Regions from separate parts of the Photobacterium ganghwense genome, predicted to be linked through region 1. Evidence: riboswitches for the same ligand, from Rfam matches in the RefSeq annotation. Region 1 holds a riboswitch; the other holds the start of a gene.
What was found. Region 1 has a riboswitch for lysine ahead of FH974_RS24530 (Na+/H+ antiporter NhaC family protein). Riboswitches for the same ligand answer to the same signal wherever they lie in the genome.
Positions count from the first base shown of each region.

Region 2: it holds a riboswitch for lysine, as region 1 does, so the genes downstream of both, lysC (lysine-sensitive aspartokinase 3) here and FH974_RS24530 (Na+/H+ antiporter NhaC family protein) in region 1, are expected to answer to the same signal.

Region 1 is NZ_CP071326.1:1,858,595-1,862,811, reverse strand. Features, by position in the region: gene FH974_RS24540 (GntP family permease) at 1-96, shown strand, start outside; gene FH974_RS24535 (hypothetical protein) at 244-660, opposite strand; gene FH974_RS24530 (Na+/H+ antiporter NhaC family protein) at 963-2,555, opposite strand; lysine riboswitch at 2,640-2,809, opposite strand; gene FH974_RS24520 (aspartate kinase) at 3,124-4,217, opposite strand, start outside.
Region 2 is NZ_CP071325.1:291,065-295,281, forward strand. Features, by position in the region: gene metH (methionine synthase) at 1-633, shown strand, start outside; gene lysC (lysine-sensitive aspartokinase 3) at 809-2,200, opposite strand; lysine riboswitch at 2,318-2,510, opposite strand; gene FH974_RS01465 (pyridoxal-phosphate-dependent aminotransferase family protein) at 2,756-3,874, shown strand; gene FH974_RS01470 (PglL family O-oligosaccharyltransferase) at 4,024-4,217, opposite strand, start outside.

The DNA.
Region 1 (4,217 bases):
CAAAGCTACGGGGATATTGCTGTGGTGACCATGGCGATTCCACTGCTGGCTGCCTTTACGGTGATAGTGGTACACCTGACGACCGGGCTTGTGTAGCGAGCCTCTGTAATCAATTGATGTACAAGTGATTTTAGCCTAGTTACTTACGCTTATTCACTTAAGCGTAGCCACAAAACCTGGCTGCTATTCTCACACTGAAACGCCCCTGCGCTTACCGCGATATGCGGTCTGCTGACAGGGGCGTTATTCTTGCTGGCAGGGCTGCACGTAAATCGCGTCTGTCGGAAAGCGGCCATCCCGGCTGGGATGCTGGCTGTGCAACCGGCATAAGTCGTGATGGATACTGATCGCCTGCACCCGAAAATTCTCGGTGTGCCACTGACCATCTTCCCGGATACGAATTTGCAAATTTTCGCCGTTACTGACGTGTTCGGGCAGACGAATGTCATAGGTATCGCTGAATGCCAGCAGCCAGTAATCGTCCATGGTTACCAGGCGACCTGTCCCCGGTGTTGTGACCGCACTGACATAATCCAGTTTCTGGGCAGCATGCACCGGAAACACTGCGGAAAACACACTCATCCCGACCGCAATCATAGCGCCCCGCAGCGCCCTGAATCTTGCCATCGCTGGGATAGGTCTTGCGATGCTACCGCTCATAGACACCTACCTCTCATAGACACCTACTACTCATTGATACCTACCGCTCATAGACACCGACTATGAATAGGTACCTAGCTGTCATAACAACTCATCACGAAGTGACGGTGATAGATTTAACTATAGTGCGGCCCTGTGGCTAGCCCGGACAAGAAAAGAGACACCGCTGATGCATGAAAGCCACAACAAAAATGCCAACACAAAAAAGCCACGCAAAAAAGCGATGACAGCAAAGCGAATAGAAAAAAGCCTCCGGCACTTGAACGTGCGGAGGCTTTGCATGAAGAGGGCGGATTTACCGGTTAAGCTTCAGACGATGCCAGACTGAGCTCGGGGTCGCTCTGACGACGGCGAAGGGCAAACAGGCAGAAGGCCACAAACCAGACACTGCTGGCGGCGACACCCAGCCAGGACGAATGGGTAAAGCCCATGACCAGATAGCCGAGCAGTGCACCGAACGCGACTGAACCGGCATAAGGTAGCTGAGTGAGCACGTGGTCCATATGGTGACAACCGGCACCCGTTGCCGACAGGATACTGGTGCTGGAAATCGGTGAGCTGTGATCGCCAAAAACTGCGCCAGCCAGTACGGCGGACAGCATCGGCAGTAACATGGTGATGTCACTGGCTGCCGCAATGTCACCGGCCAGCGGCAGCATGATGCCAAATGTTCCCCAGCTGGTGCCGGTGGCAAACGCCATGACACATGACAGCAGGAAGACGACGGCTGGCAACAGTTCTACCGGCAGACTGCCCTGTGACAGTGACGCGAGGTAAACGCCGGTTTGCATGTCGCGTACTACGGTGCCGATTGTCCAGGCAAACAGCAGAATAATGATCGCAGGCATCATGGCTGAGATCCCTTGCGGCGCGGCTTTCAACCAGATTTTTGCCGACAGTTTCAGGCGCAATGCCAGACCCATCGAGACCACCAGGCTGCAGATTGCACCGTATACCAGCGACAGGCCAACGTTGGTATTTTCAAACGCGCCGATCAGGCTGAAGGCTTGTCCTTTATCGGACAACACATCCGCACCGGACTGAACCATGAAAAAGACGGTTGCAGCGGTCAAGGTCAGGATCGGCAACACCATATCAATCATCCCGCCCTGAGCGGTTTCTGGTGTTTCCATATCCAGACCCGGCGGACGGCCTTTACTGTGATCCCACAGCTGACCTTGCTGGGCGCGGGCTTCATGCTTTCGCATCGGCCCGATATCCAGCTGGAATGCAATAACACAAATCACCATCAGCAGGGTAAAGACCGCGTACAGATTCATCGGCATCATTTCGACAAAGGCGGCGATCGGGCTTTGGTCCGTTAGCTGGTGGGCCGCCAGAATACCGCCGACCAGTGCGATAATGTAGGCACCCCAGGAGGAAATCGGCATCAGGACGCACACTGGTGCGGCGGTTGAATCCAGCAGGTAGGCCAGCTTGGCGCGTGAAATCTGAAACCGGTCGGTCACTGGTCGGCAGATAGCGCCAACAGACAGGCTGTGAAAGAAATCATCAATGAAGAAGATGAAAACCATCAGCCCGGTCAGGGACTTGGCACTACGGCGATCCTTGCACCGTACGGCTGCCCAGTCGGCAAAGGCCTGAGTGGCACCGGACACACTCATCAGACTGATCAGTGCACCGAGCAACAACATGAAAATCAGCATGTTGACGTTATCGTGGTTTAGGGCACCGCCGCTCCAGAAGATAGCCACTATTTTCTGATACAGGTAGTTCAGGGTCTGGGACAGGGAAAATTGGTTCAGCATCAGGGCACCGGCAACGATACCTGCACCCAGTGACAGCAGTACCTGTCGGGTGACGACAGCCAGCAACACCGCCAGCAAGGGGGGAAGCACGGACCAGGCAGAATCCGCAAAAGGAACAAGGTTCATGATCTCATTTCACCTACAACTTAAAGGTGGAGATCTACCAAAAGGACATGTAACGAAATCGACAACCAAGGCATGACGTGTTACCCCTTAGGTAGCGCTCCATAGGAAAAACTATGGCAGTGCTGCGCCTGTTCGACGCAGCCCCAGCGGCTGAGTTTGATGACTCAGTCACTTCGGCGCTGACTCCTTTCCCCGGCTTCATCGGTATCACCCTCTGCTCGGTTACTGATAGGCAGCGCGCCTCTACTGATTTAGGGTTGCTGCGAGCAGACACGGGTCTGCCCACAGCAAATGTTATTATATACGGCTATTTAGCGATGTCAGCATACAATTCACTTTCAATGACTATTAATTCAGCACTATGAATTGCTTTCGATCAAGGAACTGTTGAACAAAGCGCTGTGGCGGAAAAAACGCCGGCTGACAGAGCGGTGAATTCTCAAACCTCAATCCAGCACAGCGAAGCGACTGACCGTTTAGAGACAACACCGCCGGGGCAAAAGTCCCGGCAGTTGGTTGATTAGTTGGTTGATTGATATGCTGATTGATTGATATGCCGTTAGTAGTATCAGGCAACGTGGGCCGATTGGCAATCAACCAGGGAGTCCGGCTGGGTGTGCGTCTCTGCAGGCAGGGCGAAGAACTGCTCATGCAGCGTGCAAATGGCACTCTGGTAGTCATTGTCATCGACCACAAACTGCACGTTGACGTTACGTACCGATGAGTGGGCGGCAATCGGAAAACATTCTGCCTGCATCAGCGCTTGCATTCCCCGCCGCAGTGCCTCATTGGTGTTTATGTTGGCCCCGATGGCAGAAATCATTGCGACCAGTCGCCCGGTAATGGCGGCCTTCGGATACCGTTTCTCCGCCTTATATAACACCTGATTAAGGTTATCGGCACCACCGGTCAGGTAGTAGGTGATTGAGTTGGCGTTCATCTCTTTGCCAATCAGGTTGACGCTCGACTCACGAATCAGTTGCATGATGTCGTAACCGACATTATCAACGTGACCTACCATCGCCTGATCAAACAGATGCAGCGCAAATACTTTGTCACGCCCGGCAATGATTTCAACCCGATCCTGCGAGGGAGTAAAGGCATTTGAAATCAGCGTCCCCGTGTGCTCTGGCTCAAAGGTGTTTTTGATTTTCAACTCGATATTGTTCTGGCGAAGTCCGGAAGCGGCATTGGGGTGGATCGCTTCCATCCCCAGATTCGCGAGCTGATCGGCCACATCGTAGTTTGTTTCCCCCATAGGCAGAACCGACTCTGGCCCCACGATGCGCGGATCTGCGCTGCTGAGGTGATATTCCTTATGGATGATGGCCTGCCGCGCGCCGGTCAGCACCGCGATGCGGCTGAAGGTCATCTCGCTGTAACCGCGGTCGTACGTTTTCATCAGTCCTTCGTCACAATAGGCGTATCCGGTGACGATAGGCAGTTCCTGGCTCAGGTCGATATCGGCAAACGCCTGACGAATGACGTCATCCAGATCACCGGTGTACTGATTGTTCCAGCTGGACAGGTCAACAAAGCGCGCATTGATACCCAGCGTTTTCAGCTTCAGGGCGGTATTGAAGGCGCTGTGCGCCTCACCGAAGGAGGAGAGAAACTCTCTGACCTGAGGCAGATAGTGGCGCAACGTGAACTGGCCGAATT
Region 2 (4,217 bases), on a different replicon from region 1:
ACCGATGAGTCCCGCAGCCAGGTAGCGCATGTGCTGTATAACCTGCGCCAGCAGACGGAGAAACCGAAAGGCTATAACTACTGTCTGTCGGATTACATTGCACCGAAGGACAGCGGGAAGCCGGACTGGATTGGCGCGTTTGCGGTTACCGGCGGCATCGGAGAGCGAGAGTTGGCCGATAAATTTAAAGCCCTGGGTGATGATTACAATGCCATCATGGTACAAGCGGTGGCTGACCGTTTGGCTGAAGCGTTTGCCGAGTATCTGCATGAGCAGGTGCGTAAAGAGATTTGGGGATACTCGCCGGACGAAGCGCTGTCGAATGACGAACTCATTCGTGAGAAATATCAGGGGATCCGTCCGGCACCCGGCTACCCGGCGTGTCCGGAACATACCGAGAAAGGCACCTTGTGGGAGATGCTCAATGTCGAAGAGGCCATTGGGATGTCACTCACCACCAGCTATGCTATGTGGCCGGGAGCGTCGGTCTCAGGCTGGTACTTCTCGCATCCGGACTCACGCTATTTTGCTGTGGCACAAATTCAGGAAGATCAGCGTGATAGCTATGCCGAGCGCAAAGGCTGGGATCTGGTTGAAGCGGAAAAATGGCTGGGGCCGAACCTGTCATTGTAATGCAGCAAAGGCGTAATGTATTAAAGGCGTAATGACTCAAAGGCCCCGGATGCCACAGCTGCGGGGCCTGTTTTTTACAGGTGACACCCATCGGGAACACTGACACGGCAACAATCATACACTGATATGAAAAAGGCGCTCATCATGAGCGCCTTTTTTGTGTCCCGGACTTGGGTTACTTCGCGGCCTCAAACAGGGCAGCGTGGAGGGTTTTAACCACTTCGCGCGATTCGCTGGTTTTGACCAGGAAACACAGGTTGTGCGGACTGGCGCCAAAGCAGATCATGCGCGGACTGTAGTTGTCCAGCTTGCCAAAGACCTGAGTGGCGGCTCCCGGGGCTTCGCCCAGTTTGTTGCCGATAAGTGCAACCAGGCACAGATCCTGTTCTACTTCCACACGGCACAGCTTGCTGAGAGCCTCTGTTGCTGCGGCTGGCAGGCTTGGTGCTCCGCCGCCGGTGTTAGTCTGATCCAGGGTCAGTGAAACGCTGACTTCAGACGTTGTGATCAGATCAACAGACACCTTATGTTCACCAAGGATGCGGAAGACTTCTGACAGGAAGCCATAGGCATGGAACATATTCAGGCTGGTCAGGGTGACCAGGGTCTGGTTGCAGCGCAGGGCCAGTGCCCGGAATTTTGGTGGCTGGGCCACGTGCTGGCGAATCCAGGTTCCACCTTGCTCCGGTGCTTTTGATGAACCGATGAACACCGGAATTTGCTGGCGGATGGCTGGCAGCAACGTCGACGGGTGCAGAATTTTTGCCCCGAAGTTAGCCATCTCAGAGGCTTCGCTGAAGCTGATTTCCTGGATTGGCATGGCGTTGGCTGTAATACGCGGATCGGTGCTGTACATCCCCGGAACGTCGGTCCAGATCTCCAGAATTTCTGCACTGATGGCTTCGGCAACCAGTGCTGCACTGTAATCACTGCCGCCACGGCCCAGCGTCGTTGTCTGGCCGGTTTCATCAGAACCGATAAAGCCCTGAGAGACAATAATTTGATCAGACTGGAGCAGCGGTTGCAGTTGCTCACTGGCCAACTGGCGAATTGCATCCACATCCGGTACGGCTTTGCCGAACTGGCTATCGGTACGCATTACCGGGCGAATATCAAAACGGGTAGCTTTAGCCCCCATTTCGTTAAGAATTTGGGTAAAAAGAAAAGTCGACAGTAATTCGCCGTGGGCGACCAGCTGATCGGTCAGTTGCACGGAAGGGGCGCTGGCAGTTTGTTTGGCCAGGGCTTCAACGTCTGTCAGAAGTTGGTCGATCTCAGCTGCTACCGCTTCCGGGTGAGTCAACTGATCAATGATCGATTGGTGAATCGTTCGAAGTTGTTGTAGCCGTTGTGAGCGCTGCTCGTTGTCGGCAATTCCATTTGCTAATTCAACCAGCAGATTGGTTACGCCGGAACACGCACTGATTAATACCACTTTAGCAGCTGGGTTGTCCTTGATAATCGTTGCGCTTCGACTCATGGCGGCATGATCGGCTACACTGGTGCCGCCAAATTTCGCTACAGTAATTGGTGGAGGAACAGTAAAGTTAGTATTTACAAAGCTCAAAACAAGGTCTCCCAATCAGAAGTGTAAAAACGTTCTTAAATTTAGGGGGAATGACCCGGGATCAAGATCCCGACGCAAATGTCAGGAGAGCAATAAGGTAGGATGTAGTCAGGTACAACAACCAGAAGCTCCCCACCTTTCCACTACCTATATCGTCTGGAAAGGTGACAGCCAGAAGGATTCAACCTTCCAAGCCGATATGCCATGCCCCCTGTCACAACATATCTCGGCGCTACTCCCCCTCTCCAGACTGCCTTGGGGTGGGGCCCCGCAATCCTAGATACCTGGGTAACGCTCCTCTTCTGTCTGCCCCTGAGATAAGGTGCATCTCAGGATGAACAAAAAACGTGCTCTATTGAAGCGGATTTGAGAGTCTTTTGTCAATCATGGCGGGGCAGAATATGCAAAATAATTGCAAATTTTTTGTCTTTCCCGGACGGAGGAATCGCAGGGGGCAAAAACAGCGCTGTCACAAGAGACGCAACTTGTGATCAGACCTGATATAGTCAGTACGTACCTTACACCAACAGGCCTTACCATCAGGGAGAAATAATAATGACAATTGGTAGTTTTTATCCGCCACAGCGTACACTCATGGGACCGGGTCCATCAGATATTTATCCGCAGGTGTTACAGGCCCTGAGTCGTCCGACCATCGGTCACCTGGATCCGCTGTTCATCGGGATGATGGATGAGCTAAAACAGCTGCTGCAATATGCTTTCCAGACAACTAACCCGTTCACGATAGCGGTCTCTGCGCCGGGCAGTGCCGGGATGGAGGCTTGCTTTGTGAACCTGGTTGAGCCGGGCGACAAAGTGATTGTCTGCCGCAACGGTGTGTTTGGTGACCGGATGCGTGAAAACGTGGAACGCTGCGGCGGTGTTGCGGTGATGGTGGACAACGCCTGGGGTGAACCGGTTGATCCGCAGTCAGTGGCTGAAGTCCTTGAGGCACACCCGGATGCGAAGATTGTCGCGTTTGTCCACGCTGAAACGTCGACCGGTGCGCTGACTGATGCCGAGGCAATCGCTAAGCTGGCACGTCAGCACGATTGTCTGACTATCGTGGATGCGGTGACCTCGCTGGGTGGCGTACCGCTGCTGGTGGACGAATGGCAACTGGATGCGGTGTACTCCGGCAGCCAGAAATGCCTGTCTTGTGTTCCTGGTCTGTCGCCTCTGACGTTCTCTCCGCGTGCGGTGGAGAAAATTCAGAGCCGTCAAAGCAAAGTACAAAGCTGGTTTCTCGATCAAAGCCTGGTTCTGGGCTACTGGAGCGGCGAAGGTAAACGCAGTTACCACCATACAGCACCGGTGAACAGCCTGTATGCCCTGCATGAAGCGTTGGTGCTGCTGAAAAATGAAGGGCTGGAAAATGCCTGGCAGCGTCACCGCGACGTCCATCTGGAATTGCGTGAAGGGTTGGAACAACTGGGTATCGAGTTTGTGGTTGATGAGGCGTACCGCTTACCACAATTGAATGCGGTGCATATTCCTGCCGGGGTAGATGATGCGCAGGTGCGTAAAACCCTGCTGGAGCGTTATAACCTGGAAATTGGTGCCGGACTGGGTGCGCTGGCGGGCAAAGCCTGGCGGATTGGCCTGATGGGCTATGCTGCACGCAGCGAGAACGTTGCGCTGTGCCTGAAAGCGCTGGAGTCAACCCTGAAATAAGTGTCGGCCTGTTCAGTCAGGCTCTTTCGTTTTGCTACTGTTCGGGCAGGCGCTGCCCGGAACAGGCAGGTCGAGACCAAAACGGCTACCTTACGGTAGCCGTTTTTTATGGCTGTGTCCTATGGAGCGGATGCTTGCTCCGGGGGCACCTAGTCAGTGACTGCGGGGGGAGCCGTCAGGACGACCGCACCCGATGTGACAGGTTCCGCTTTAGCGGCTGGCGCAAAAATCTGCCCTGGGAACAGGTAGCGGGCTTCCTGTTGTACCTGCTCGGCCAGCGCGGTTTCACCGAGATGCTGGTACGCAGCAATCAGGTTTTGGTACAGCGTGGGGCGTGGCCAGA